2 regions of the Oceanobacillus longus genome follow, and region 1 is predicted to be linked to the other one. Evidence: riboswitches for the same ligand, from Rfam matches in the RefSeq annotation. Region 1 holds a riboswitch; the other holds the start of a gene.
What was found. Region 1 has a riboswitch for glycine ahead of gcvT (glycine cleavage system aminomethyltransferase GcvT). Riboswitches for the same ligand answer to the same signal wherever they lie in the genome.
Positions count from the first base shown of each region.

Region 2: linked by a shared signal. The riboswitch ahead of serC (3-phosphoserine/phosphohydroxythreonine transaminase) and the one ahead of gcvT (glycine cleavage system aminomethyltransferase GcvT) in region 1 are both predicted to bind glycine.

Region 1 is NZ_JBHSAO010000001.1:614,974-622,363, reverse strand. It holds gene ACFOUV_RS03170 (rhodanese-like domain-containing protein) at 1-292, shown strand, start outside; gene gcvPB (aminomethyl-transferring glycine dehydrogenase subunit GcvPB) at 338-1,795, opposite strand; gene gcvPA (aminomethyl-transferring glycine dehydrogenase subunit GcvPA) at 1,788-3,137, opposite strand; gene gcvT (glycine cleavage system aminomethyltransferase GcvT) at 3,152-4,267, opposite strand; glycine riboswitch at 4,446-4,533, opposite strand; gene ACFOUV_RS03150 (DEAD/DEAH box helicase) at 4,670-6,331, shown strand; gene ACFOUV_RS03145 (YqhG family protein) at 6,318-7,097, shown strand; gene ACFOUV_RS03140 (YqzE family protein) at 7,389-7,390, opposite strand, start outside.
Region 2 is NZ_JBHSAO010000008.1:134,977-142,366, reverse strand. It holds gene ACFOUV_RS11325 (ion channel) at 1-384, opposite strand, end outside; gene ACFOUV_RS11320 (DUF421 domain-containing protein) at 530-1,234, opposite strand; ZMP/ZTP riboswitch at 1,391-1,471, shown strand; glycine riboswitch at 1,577-1,658, shown strand; gene serC (3-phosphoserine/phosphohydroxythreonine transaminase) at 1,753-2,853, shown strand; gene ACFOUV_RS11310 (phosphoglycerate dehydrogenase) at 2,850-4,049, shown strand; gene ACFOUV_RS11305 (hypothetical protein) at 4,725-5,024, shown strand; gene ACFOUV_RS11300 (hypothetical protein) at 5,154-5,408, shown strand; gene ACFOUV_RS11295 (YolD-like family protein) at 5,719-6,039, shown strand; gene ACFOUV_RS11290 (hypothetical protein) at 6,275-6,571, shown strand; gene ACFOUV_RS11285 (hypothetical protein) at 6,628-7,390, shown strand, end outside.

The sequences.
Region 1 (7,390 bases):
GCTAACTGAGGATCAGTTCCGAGAAGGTTACCGAAAAGCGCAACTTATAGATGTGAGAGAACCTCAGGAATTCGACCGGGGACACATCCTTGGAGCAAGAAACATTCCTGTTAGCCAAATGAAACAGCGGTTAGTGGAGATGCGCAAGGATAAACCTGTATATCTTTATTGCCAAGGTAGTTCTCGTTCTGCCAGAGCTGCACAATTACTGCATAAAAAAGGTTACAAGGATATTTACCAGCTAAAAGGCGGTTTTAAAAAATGGACTGGTAAAATAAAATCGAAAAAATAATTGTAAAAGCCCAGGATTAATATACCTGGGCTTTTTTTCTTGGTATTATTTTTTATATCTGAGAATAGGTATTCTTGCTGCTGTCGTTTCATCCATTCGTTTAACAATTGTGTTATGAGGTGCTTCCTGAACAATTTCAGGATTGTCTTTCACCTCTTCCGCGATTGCAAGCATAGTATCGATAAAACCATCCAAAGTCTCCTTTGATTCCGTTTCGGTTGGTTCCACCATTAGTCCTTCCTCAACATTTAATGGGAAATAAATTGTTGGTGGATGGTAGTTGAAATCCAACAGGCGTTTAGCAATATCGAGTGTTCGTACCCCTAATTTTTTCTGTCTGCTCCCAGATAATACAAATTCATGTTTGCAATGCTGTGGATACGGTAATTCATATTCTTTCTCCAATCTACGCATCATATAATTAGCATTCAATACTGCATATTCGCTTACCTTTTTAAGGCCTTCAGCACCCATTGTACGAATGTACGTATAAGCTCGTAAATTGATTCCGAAATTACCATAGTATGGTTTTACTCTGCCAATGGATTGTGGTCTGTCATCTTCAAAAATAAATTCATTGTCTATTTTTGTAATTACCGGTTTAGGTAGGAAAGGTTCTAGTTCTTTGGATACTCCAACTGGGCCTGATCCAGGTCCACCACCACCATGGGGGCCAGTAAATGTTTTGTGAAGATTGAGATGCACAGCGTCAAATCCCATATCTCCAGGGCGAGTATAGCCCATGATTGCATTCAGGTTCGCTCCATCATAATAGAGCTTACCGCCTGCTCCATGTACAATTTCAGCCATTTCGAGTATTTCTGTTTCAAACAATCCAAGTGTATTTGGATTTGTAAGCATAAGTGCTGCTGTATCGTTACCAACGACCCGTTTTAGGTCTTCCAAATCGACTATTCCTTGGTCATTTGATTTCACGGTTACAGCATCAAAACCAGCTACCGCAGCCGATGCAGGATTGGTACCGTGGGCAGAGTCAGGAACAATAACCTTCGTTCGATTAAAGTCTCCATTTGATTCATGGTATGCTCGAATCATCATAAGCGCAGTCCATTCCCCATGTGCTCCTGCGGCTGATTGCAAGGAAACTTCATGCATGCCAGTAATCTCTTTTAGTGAGGTTTGCAGATCATAAAGCATTTCCATTGCACCTTGAACCGTTTTCGGGTCTTGGTAAGGATGTATATGACTGAAACCTTCCAATCTCGCAACATCTTCATTGATTTTTGGGTTATATTTCATCGTACAGGAACCAAGTGGATAAAATCCGGAATCTACGCCGTAGTTTCTATTGGAAAGTCCTGTGTAGTGGCGCATGATTTCAAGTTCGCTTACTTCCGGTAATTCAGGTGGGGTCTTCCGAATATATACTTCTTCCAATTCTGAATCCAAATCGAATTCAGTGACATTCCACTCCGGAAAGCTGTAGCTTGTTCTTCCTTCTTTACTGCGTTCAAAAATTAATGGAAAATCCTGATTAGCCATTGATATCCCCCAATTCTTTTACAAATGCATCAATTTCTTCTTTTGTGCGAATTTCAGTTACCGCTACTAACATATAACCTTTTAATTCGGGATAATCCCGTTCTAGGTCATACCCACCAATAATACCCTTTTCAAATAACTTCTTATTAATTTCAGAGACCGAATCAGAAAGTTTCACTACAAATTCATTGAAAAATGGACTTTCAAATACGATTTCAAGATTCGCTTCTTTAAGGCTGGATTTCGCATACCTTGCTTTTTGCATATTTAAGGTTGCCATCTTTTTTAATCCGTGTTTTCCGATGGAACTCATTGCAACTGAACTTGCAAGTGCATTTAAGGCTTGGTTGGAGCAAATATTTGAAGTGGCTTTATCGCGACGAATGTGCTGCTCCCTAGCTTGCAATGTTAAAACAAATCCTCTTATACCATCTTCATCTTTCGTTTGCCCAACAAGGCGACCAGGTACTTTTCGCATTAACTTTTCAGTAGTTGCAAAGTATCCACAGTGAGGGCCACCGAATTGCGCCGGGATACCGAATACTTGAGTATCACCTACAACGATATCTGCCCCAAATTCACCAGGAGGAGTAAGGTATCCAAGTGCCAATGGATTGCTTGAAACAATAAACATTGTCTTCTTTTGCTGATTGATTAGCTCTTCCACTTTTTGTAGTGGTTCAATTTGACCGAAAAAGTTAGGGTACTGAATAACAACACCTGCAATAGTATCATCCAATTCCTGTTCCAAATGATCAAGATCAGTTAAACCGTCATTTAATCCAATTTCCACTATCTCCACATTTTGACCTCTTGCATATGTTTCAATTACCGCACGTGATTCTGGATGAACCGCTTTGGATACAAGTACTTTTTTTCTTTTCGTTTGAGCGGCACTTAAATTAACTGCTTCTGCCAGTGATGTTCCACCATCATACATGGATGAATTGGCTACAGGCATACCGGTTAATTCGGAAACCATCGTCTGAAATTCAAAGATTGCCTGGAGTTCTCCTTGAGAGATTTCTGGCTGATATGGTGTGTAAGCAGTATAGAATTCAGAGCGTGAAATAACATGATCCACGACAGATGGAATAAAATGGTCATATACTCCTGCACCTAGGAAGGAAGTATACTCGGTTAAATTTGCATTTTTATTTGCCATAGCAGTAAGTTCTTTTTTTAACTCATATTCATTTGCAGGTTTCTTCAGATTTAATTCCCCTTGAAAACGTACGCTGTTTGGAATGTCTGAGAAAAGTTCATCCGTTGACTCAATACCAATTGTATCAAGCATCTCCTGTTTGTCGGTTTCAGTCATAGGTAAATAACGAAATTCCATTACTAGTTCCCCCTCTATTTATCTCGTTTGTAAAATGGAGTTTTTACAACTTGAGCTTTAAGTGTGCGTTTTCTTACCTGTACCTCCAATTCAGTACCTTCTGTTGCAAATTGTGAATCGATCAATACGAGTCCAAGATTTTTATTCAGTGTAGGTGATTGGGTCCCTGAAGTGACAAACCCAACCTCCACGTTATCTTTACAAACAGGGTAACCATGACGCGGAATTCCTTTATCAATCATTTCGATTCCTGCCAATTTTCTTGTTGTCCCATTCTCAACTTGTTCTTTTAATACTTTTTTGCCAATAAAATCGGCTTCTTTATTTACTTTTACAGCAAATGTCAAACCAGCTTCGACAGGTGTAATATCTTTTGATAATTCTTGACCGTACAGGGCGAGTGTTGCTTCAAAACGCAGTGTATCTCTGGCACCAAGTCCTATTGGTTCAAGACCTGCATCATTACCTGCATCCATAATCAGATTCCACAATGCGGCTCCTTGCGATTTTTCAATATATATTTCGAATCCGTCTTCCCCTGTGTATCCTGTGCGAGAAACAATTGCAGGCTGGTTCAAACCAGTAAATAAAACATGATCCATAAATCTAAAAAATTTAATTTCACTTAAATCTGTATCGGTAACTTTTTGCAGTATTTTTTCCGATTCTGGCCCTTGCAGTGCCAATTGAACGTATTCGTCTGAAATGTTTGTAATGGAAAGTTCATCGCTATTATACTGATTGTTTTGTACAAGCCATTCATAATCCTTCTCTGTGTTTGCTGCATTTACAACAAGTAAGTAATTGTCAGCTGCAAGCATATAAATAATCAGATCATCAACCGTTCCTCCATTTTCATAACACATGATTGTGTACTGTGCACGAGAGGGAACTAATTTTGCAACATCATTGGTTACTAAATGTTGCAAAAATTCCAAGCTTTTCGGTCCCTTAACAGAGATTTCACCCATATGGGATACATCGAAAAGCCCCGCTTTTGTTCGAGTTGCTTCATGTTCCTTTTTAATGCTGGAAAATTGTACAGGCAGATCCCATCCTCCAAAGTCAATCGTCTTTGCCCCATGTTTTTCATATTCAGGAAATAAAGGTGTACGTTTCAATTCACTCATCCCAACACGCTCCTGTTCTTTAGTTAAAAAAATGCACAAAAATAGAGATCTCTTCCAAACTGAAGAAATCTCTGTCCTTAAACCAGAAAGTTGCATACCTGCACGTTAGAATATAGCCAATTCGTACAGATACTTGCTTCGTGGGTGGTTTACATACTGTAAACACTCTCCAGAGTTGCGTCCTACAAGAGTCTTTTTGCCTGAGAGATTCGCTCTTAACTTGCTCCTTCGGCGTTACTAATCGTAAGCTCTCCCCTTGTAATCATCCGCTGATGAAAAATCCATATTTGGTTATACTATGTACCAGTATCAAGAAAATCTATTTCTTTTTGAATTATATCATAATTAAAAACAAATTTGTAGTAAAATCCAAATTTTATTAGTAGGAAGTGGAATTATTATATGGATTCTATTCATATTGAAAAAGAATTAACCTTTATAGATCAACTAGAGTCAGTCATTGATAAAGATGAGCAAATTTCCAGTTGGGATCTTTTTTCAATGGCCTACCAAGCTGAACTTACGACAATTGCTCCATCGTTTAATGGGTTGCGTTCGCTTGAGTATCTTCCACATATGGAGTTTCTAGATCATCAAATCGAAGTAGCCGAACAAGCAATTGAAAGGATGAATGGCAGAGCAATATTGGCCGACGAGGTCGGTTTGGGAAAAACCATCGAAGCAGGACTTATTTTAAAAGAATACATGATTCGAGGCTTAGTAAGAAATGCCCTTATTCTGGTTCCGGCTTCCCTTGTCAATCAGTGGGTAAATGAATTAAATGAAAAATTTTATATTCCAGCAGTAGCTCATCGAAAGAACTACAGTTGGAAAGATAACTCAGTAATTGTTTCTTCGTTGGATACTGCAAAACGTCCTCCGAATCAGGGTGAGATTCTCGAGATGGAATATGATTTCATTCTTATTGATGAGGCGCATAAGCTGAAAAATCATAAAACGAAAAACTATCAATTTGCCCGTGCATTAAAAAAGAAATATTGTTTACTATTAACTGCAACCCCCGTGCAAAATCGTCTGATTGAAATATTTAATTTGATTACAATTCTAAAACCTGGACATTTAGGAAGCTATGAATCGTTTATTGATAAATTTGGAAAAGACCGAAGTAAGCTCGAACAAGATCCATATTTAAAGCAGTTGATTCAAAAGGTTATGATCAGGAATACAAGAAAAGCAACCAATCTTAATGAATCGAAACGCAAAATTGAAACAATCTGGCTTGATTTCCCTGAAGCAAGTCGCGATGTATACGACCACTTGGTAAATATTTCTCTAGGATTCTCGACTTTTTCGAAAATAACTTATTTAAGAGAAATCTGTTCTTCACGCGAAGCATGCTATATGTCATTAAGTAAAATTGCGGAACAGAAAAACAATGAAATTGTAATAAAGCCTTTATTATCCAAAATCGAGCAGCTTCCACATCACATAAAAGCTGATAAGATTGTAGAATTGATTAAATCATTAGGTGATGAGAAGGTCATTGTATTTACGGAATATCGAGCGACCCAATTTTATTTGCAATGGTATCTGCAACAGCACGGTATCTCATCTGTGCCTTTCCGAGGTGGATTTAAGCGGGGAAAAAAAGATTGGATGAAACAACTTTTCAAGGATCATGCGCAAGTGCTCATTGCAACGGAAGCTGGCGGAGAAGGGATTAACCTTCAATTCTGTAGTCACTTGATTAATTATGACCTTCCATGGAATCCAATGCGTTTGGAACAAAGAATTGGTCGTATTCACCGATTTGGTCAAAAAAGGGATGTGCATATCTATAATATCGTTATCCGTAATACAATTGAAGAACATATCCTTAATCTCTTGTATGAAAAAATTGACCTGTTTGAAAAAGTTGTGGGGAATCTGGACGATATTCTTGCAGAACTAAATATACAAAGCATTGAGTCAGAAATGGAATCCATTTATAACGAATCTACATCTTCAGGTGAAGTGAGAATTAAATTAAATAATCTATCATCCATCATTAAAAGTACACCAATCCATAATACAACTGAGGAGAAGCTTTATGGCAATAACTAATTTGAATTCATTTTTATGTGATTATTTCTCAGCAAAGAATTGTGGGATTATCCACAACAATGAAGGCGTATTAAAAATACAGTTGAATGAACAGATGGACCGGGAGCTCATGAATCGACCATTTTATTGGCATTACATTAAAAAAATTGGACGTGATGGTGATCCAATGCAACTCACAATGATTACAAATCCAAAAAAGCGTGATGTCCCTGGTGAATGGATTCATTTTGGAAGTCCAAGACTGCAACAGATAATGAATAACCTAAAGTGCAATGAACGTTTCACAAAACTGTTTCAGAAAGTGAATACAACAAACAAGGTACCTCTATATCCATGGCTAGTTACTAATATTAAGGTTAGTTATCAAGGGCAGCATAAAAAAGATGAAGTTTTCTCTATCGGTCTGCATCTGGTGAATGGCAGAATGAAACTAGATATGATGACAGAATTGGGTGAGCTGGAGTTGCAGACAAAAATATCTGATTTCTGCTTTACAATCTCTCCTATCATAAAACTGAGAAGTGGTTATTTGAGAATTGAGGATGTGATAACGAATTATATTTATAATCAGGAACATCAATGGGCAAAAAAGTCATTGGAAATACTGGATGAAGAAATTCGAACGCTGAAACATTTTTACGAAGGAGAGACGGAAACGGAACAAATGAAGAAAGAAATGGATGAATTAACCAAGCGTTATGACCCGAAAATAACAATAAGTATGATCAATGGCGGGATATTTTATCTCAAAGAAGACGCATTATAAACCCACTAGTAAACAAAAGCGCAAGCGCCCGTTTAGGGACTACGGACTGGACTGATCTGTAGGAGATTGACTTATCGTATGGGGTGAAGGAAGTCTCGCTAGTCCCTGGGCGCTGGAGCTGGACGCGGCCGTTTATGTGGGAGAATTATTTGCTGAGAAAAAGTTTATACTTTCTTACCTCTTTAGACAACTAAGGCATTCGCCAAGCCTTTTGGCGAGTGCCTTAGTTGCACTTATGCAAATAGAAAAGTTTTATACTTTTCTACCAACGAAAAAGAATAGCAGTCCCGTTT
Region 2 (7,390 bases), on a different contig from region 1:
TGAATCCAGAGCTTTCATGAAGTAAGCTGTTGGCAGGAGAACACCGATTGCAGATTCAATAATTGCAAAGAAACGTACTGATCCTACTGGAAGCATGTCACCATACCCTACTGAGAAAAGGGTCTCTCCACTAAAATAAAGGAGATTCAAGAAGGTAGGTTCAACTGGTTCCCGATTGGTAAGACTTTCAACTAAAATAACGTCCTCTAAAGATAGAAGGTAGTACAGTAGGGCGAAACCAACTAAAACGCCACATAAAACGAAAAACAGTTTTAGAAAAAGAGCTGTACTGAAATAACTTTTTCGATAGGTTTTATTTGCAAAAAAATAATAAAGATTAATTGCTATAAATACAATCGTTGCTCCGATTAAAAAATTATACATGTCAATACCCTTTCATCTCTATATGGTTTAAGAAACCATTCCCAAAACCGTATGGGAATAAACTATGGAAGATATTGACAATGAAGTAAATAGGGCTAATCGTGCTGTCATAGAAGCAAATCAAAGTTATTGTTATATATAGTGTTTATAATTGATTTTTAGAGCTTTTTAAAGATATATGTGGCACAACAAATAATCCGTCATTCTCCAACCACTCAGCAAAAAGGACATCTTCCATTTTATTAATGCCCTTTGCTAATAATTCGTGTTTTAACCAGGCAATATCTTTATTTATTTCATTTAAATTTTCAATGATTAACTCCCGATCTTTGATAAGTGTTATAGGTAGGTATACAGTTTGATAAGGCATATTAAAGTCTTTTAAGGTTGTCTTTTGATAGGTTGATTTTTTTAATACGCTAATAGAGCCATTCGATTCGATAAATGCAAATGCAACTTCACGAATGGAAAAAATTTCGCTTTGACGCAATAAACTTTGCAATTGATTCATGTTAATACGACTTTTTTTCATCTCTTCAAAGTCAACCTTTCCGTTTCGAATCACCATGGATGGCTTCCCCTCGAACAATTGTCTTAAGAATAAAGATTTTTGACCGATATATTCGACTGTAAATAATAAAATTCCCCATATAAGTATCGTGTAGATGATATAAATGATAGAGATACTATTTTCATAGACGGCATTTCCTAACAACTCGCTTAAAACAATTGCTGAAATAAAATGAAATGGCGTAAATTTATCTATTAGTTTCTTCCCGATAATTCTGATTAGTAAAAACAACAAAAAAAATCCTATAATTAGCTTCATAGACATTTGTATGAGCTCCATCGCTTACTCCCCCGATAAACTAGAATAATCGTATACTATTATTCTTACCAATATCTACTTTAAAAATACATTTTAGGTATTGCTTGAAGAATTTTAAGGAAATTCATTTTATAGGTTGTAATTTAGTGAAAAATTTGGTAGGATTATAACAAATTAAAGGTCATATGCAACTGGCGAAACGCGGATAACCGCGAGGGAGCATATGATATCGAATTGTCGTTCGCCTGGGCAGAGGTAAGGGGAGAATTTCCCCTTGCCTCTTTGTGCTATTAGGAGGCGAGGATATTCTTATATAATTGAATAGTTTAAAAAGCTATGATTGTTGTGGGTCAGACTATAACAGGAGCAGCTTCTGGAGAGGATGCAAGAATAATTGCAACGCCGAAGGGTTCAAGATCTCAGGCAAAAGGACAGAAGAATAACACTTACTTTTATGTTATTTGATGTTTAATGAGATTGGGAGACCAGTCTCTTTTTTATATCTCTTGATGAAAGAATAATAAGGATGAGGTGTTAACATGAAACGAGTATATAATTTTTCAGCAGGTCCTTCTATGCTCCCGCTGCAAGTATTGGAGAAAGCTCAAGAAGAAGTAGTCAATTATAGAAATTCAGGTATGTCTGTGATGGAATTAAGTCATCGTTCCGGACTATTTACGGATATTATTACAGAAGCTGAAAAACTGCTGAGAGAATTAATGGCTATTCCTGAAGGGTACAAAGTGCTTTTTATTCAAGGAGGAGCTTCACAGCAATTTGCAACAGTCCCAATGAACCTGCTCGGTAAAAATGGAAAAGCAGACTACGTTAATACGGGATCATGGTCAAAGAAAGCAATCAAAGAAGCTAAGAAATTTGGAACTATTCGTGTCATCGCCTCATCAGAGGATGATAACTTTACATATATACCTGCTGTTGACCGGAGTATGATTGATCCAGAAGCAGATTATGTGCATATTACAACAAATAATACAATAGAAGGAACTGCTTATTTAGAGATTCCAGATACAGGGGACGTTCCACTTGTAGCGGATATGTCATCCAATATCTTATCAGAAGAAATCGATGTATCGAAATTTGGTTTAATTTATGCAGGAGCACAGAAGAACATCGGCCCTGCTGGATTGACTGTTGTTATTATTCGGGAAGATTTAATTGGTCGCGCACCGGAAAATTGCCCGGCTATGCTTGATTATAAAACACATAGTGAGAGTGGTTCATTGTATAATACACCACCCACATACGGGATATATATGGCCAAGCTTGTTTTTGAATGGCTAAAAAGTCTTGGCGGTATAAAGGAAATGGAAAAAATAAACCGAAAGAAAGCACAAATTCTATATCATGCCCTTGAGGAATCTTCTATATTTAAATCACCGGTACGTAAGGATAGTCGTTCGCTAATGAACATTCCTTTTGTTTCCGATTCTACTGAATTGGATGCTGCCTTTGTAAAGGAAGCACAATCGAAGGGGCTTGAGACGTTAAAAGGACATCGTTCTGTTGGAGGCATGCGAGCCAGCATATATAATGCAATGCCTATAGAAGGAGTTCAAGCATTGGTTACATTTATGAACGATTTTGAAACTAACTACGAACAGAAAGAGGAGAGAAAATGAGCACACTAACATTAGATAAAGTGAAAACAATAAAGACATTAAATAATATTGCAGACACCGGGCTAAATGTTTTCAATAACGGTGATTATGCAATCGATAATGAATCTGAAAATCCGGACGCGATTGTTGTTCGTAGTTTTAATATGCATTCGATGGAATTCGACCCTAATTTGAAGGCAATTGCACGCGCTGGAGCAGGTGTTAATAATATTCCAGTCGACAAGTGTACGGAAGACGGGATTGTTGTTTTCAACACGCCAGGAGCCAATGCAAATGCTGTAAAGGAAATCGTACTAACTACATTAATGGCTTCATCACGTAATTTATTTGCTGGAATTGAATGGGCAAAAACGCTACAAGGTAAAGGTGATGAAGTTCCAAGTCTTGTTGAAGCAGGGAAAAAACAGTTTGTCGGTAATGAAATTAAAGGAAAGAAATTAGGGGTTATTGGTCTGGGTGCGATTGGTGCACTTGTAGCAAACGATGCATTGGACTTGGATATGGATGTTATTGGTTTTGACCCGTTCATTTCTATCAATACAGCTTGGGAGCTGTCTCGTAACGTAGAGAGAGCGATGACGATGGAACAATTATTTGCAGAAGCAGATTATATTACAGTACACGTTCCTTTGACGGAAGATACAAGTGAAATGTTTAATGAAAAAGCATTTAATCTAATGAAACCTGGAGTACATATTTTAAACTTCTCCAGAGGTGGGCTTGCGAATGAAAACGATATGGCCGAAGCGCTTGAAAGTGGAAAAGTAGGTAAATATATTACGGATTTCCCTAATGAAAACATATTAAATATGAAAAATGCCGTACCAGTTCCACATCTTGGTGCTTCTACAAGAGAATCAGAAGAGAACTGTGCAATTATGGCTACCCGACAGGTAAAGGAATATCTTGAAACTGGAAATATTAAGAACGCAGTAAATTTTCCTAACGCATCAATTCCTTATACAGGAAAAAGTCGTGTAACAGCCTTCCATCGTAATGTTCCAAACATGGTTGGTCAAATCAGTTCAGCATTCTCTAACAATAATTTGAACATTGCTGATATGATTAATAGAAGCCGTGGAGATTATGCTTACACAATGATTGATATTGACAATGAAGTAAATGGTGATGTTATTCCTGGCTTAGAGGAAGAAATTAAACAGATCGAAGGCATGATTACCATACGTGTGATATAAATCTTATAAAAGAGAATAAAATGTCTGTGCCAGTCTCCCGCTATTTACTAATAGTGAGGGACTGGTATTTTTCTTGTTTGTTGCTTTATAATCCTCGCAGTTGAGATAAACTACGAAGTAACTTTTATCCAATTTAGATCTGTAGCAATAAGAAATGAAAAAAAGTTACTCAGGCAACCCGCAGCCCGTATACACTCCGCTTTCCGTGGGCGGCTGGTGAGCCCTCCTCGTGCTTTGCACTACGGGGGTCTCACCGATGCCTTTCCTCCCACAGGAGTTTCCGTGTATTTCCCAGAGCTGGTTTTAAGTTTACAAACTGCTAACTACATTAGTTATTTATAAAAACAATAACACCCAGCTTCACCAGTCCGGGTGAGCGGCGGGCGGTGACTCCTGCGGGAAAAGCACGTGTCCGAAGACCAGAAGAGCGGTTTTCTCTTCGGGGCTGAGGCCGTGCCCGCGGAAAGCATCCGCCCAGAGCGATCCCGGACGGAGGGGAAAGCAGTTACTTATAGAAACCAATTCAACCAGCAGTTACTTCGGAGTTTATATATTTTTTGGCAAAGACAACAATCTTCTAGAAAAGAGCAGTAATCAATTATGAATAAAAAAAGGTTTTATAACTGCTCCTATCGGAAATAGGTATCATATAACCAACTAGAAAGGATTGATAGTATGAATAAAGGTATTAAATGGGTAGCGCCGATGTTATTTGCATCAGTAGTTCTAGCGGCTTGCGGTGGTGATGGTGGTGACGTTGATGTAGAAGATCCAGTAGAAACGCCAGTAGAAGAACCGAGTGATGGAACGGACGACGGTACAGAAACAGAAGTAGAAACAGAAACGGATACGGAAACAGATACAAATGGTGAAACAGATACAAATACAGAAACAGATATGGATGAAGAAACAGAAACAGACCCAGAATCAGATACCGAAACGGATACTGACGATGAAGAAGACGATGAAATGTAATTGGTCCATACAAACAGGTCTCCTGATTGAGGCCTGTTTTTTATTCTATTATTAGTAAGTGATTTTTTTAATTTAGATCCTTTTACATATGTTTAATATGTTTTTGGATATATTAAGAACGGGTGATCAATGATGAAAGCAACGGAATTGGAAAGTAAACGATTCGATAAGGCACTGGATGAAATTTTGGATCTGTTTAATAATCTTGAAAGTGATACGCAAATTATTGACTTTAGTGAGGAAGTTTTTACGAACATAGAACGCGCCAAGAAAAAATATGGTACAAAAATGGTTGATGAAAAAATTAATACGGTTGTAGGTGAAATGCTTTCCTGGCTTGAACTTGAAGATGTTGACATGGATGAAGAAGAGGAAAGACAATAGGAATTAGTAAATTTTTACTGTATACATAACTCTCTTTTATGATAAAATAGGAACATGTGTTCAGAACAATTGTTCTTAGATGGAGGGTTCAGCATGAAAGGGTTACTTATACGTTCGATGGAGAATAAAGAGAAGATAGTTATTTTCTATATAGATCAGGAAAATATGGTGACACAGCGATTTATACGAATAATATGTATTCACGATAATTCGGTTCTGGCCTATTGTTATTACCGAAAAAAAGTGCGATCGTTTCGATTAGACAATATCCTTTCATGTGGTCCGGTGAAAATAAGGGTAGGGGCTTAAAATGAACGATCGCGGAAGTATAAAGTGGACTGCTATGATGCTGCCTGAGCATATTCAACTTCTAAAGGATATGTGGGAACAGAAGGAATATAAAGAAAAGCCTATTCTGGATGAGCAGCAGCTGGAAGAAATAAATATGAAGTTGCATTTGGCAATTCACAATAATTTAACAGCAGAGATTACATATTATGCTGAACACGACTTTAAAATTATGAACGGGAAGCTATTTAAGATCGATACAATGCAAGGTTTTATAAAAATTGATAATGATGAACGGACCAAAATTAACTTGCATGATATCTTGGATATTAAAATTAACTAAACGAAATACGTATAAGAATATACTTTAATTAGCTATACAATATACAAAGCTTAGACAATTCGACCTAATAACTCGAATTGTCTTTTTTGTTAGTTTCCCTGTTATATCAATCTATTTTTTATTGTGCGTTCAAAGGAGATGAAAGAGCACATTTATAGAAAGTAGATGCTTCTGTCTATTCATTGTTTTTTTACTAACATATGGTGTAGTAAAGGCAAGAAGGGAGGGAAATTAAATGTCAGTATATCAAAGCAGAAGAAACCGTCGAGATGATGATAGATTCGATGTAGATGAAGTTCTTATTCGCACAGACAGAGTAAACGTTATAGATGTGGATGACAGACGTAGACGTGATGATGATAGAAGACGGAAAAATCGATTTGATGATGATCGAAGAAGATGTGATGATCATCGTAACAGAAGATTAGTAATCAATGCAGATGAAGTGACTATTCTTGCAGACGATGTATTTATAAGAGACGACCATGACCGTGACCGTGACCGCCGTCATGATTGTTGCTGTGGTTGGTAACCTACTAATCAGCTTTTCGTGTGCCTCAAGAATTTAGTAAAGAAGGGAGGAGAATTGTGTCATCTCTACTAGAAATTCTTATTAAAAATAAACTGGAAAATAAAATAAAATTAGAAGATAGTCTAAACACAACATTATCTATCTTAAAAGATATTCAACTTCAACTTCAACTTCAACAACAAAACCAAGACCAGAAGCAAGACCAAGACCAGGAACAGGCGCAGAAGCAAACTCAAAAAACAAAACAGGATTCAGAACAATCTCAAAGTGATTTAGATATCATTACGGATGTAGGTAAAGCAAAAATTGAAGATGCTAATAAAATTAAAAATAGCGGTAATTCGACTGTCTATGTAATCAATCATGCAAGTGATAGTAAAACCGATAAAGAGAAAAAAGGAAAGAAAGAGAAAAAATGTGTTAGTACTCAACTTGTAACCAATGGTAGTTTTGAAACAGGAGATTTAGCAGGATATATGGTTAATGGTACTGCACTGGTAATACCGTTTAACACTAATATTCCATTTGATATCAACCCGCATGAAGGGGAGAATTTAGCTTATCTCTTTCCAGGTTCAAGCATCACGCAAAATATAACTTCAGGCTTTTGTGATGATAAAGTATACCGTCTTAATGTAACTTTATCATCTCTTAATCCATTTTCATCTTTCCCAACAAATTCAAGAACAGAAGTAAGCGTTCAATTTCTTGATTCTAATGAAAATCCTATTGGCACAGCACAAAGTTTTACAGCAGAAAGGTTCACGCAGCCAGTCAACGGAGAAGGAAGCTGGAATTACCACCAATTATTAACTGACA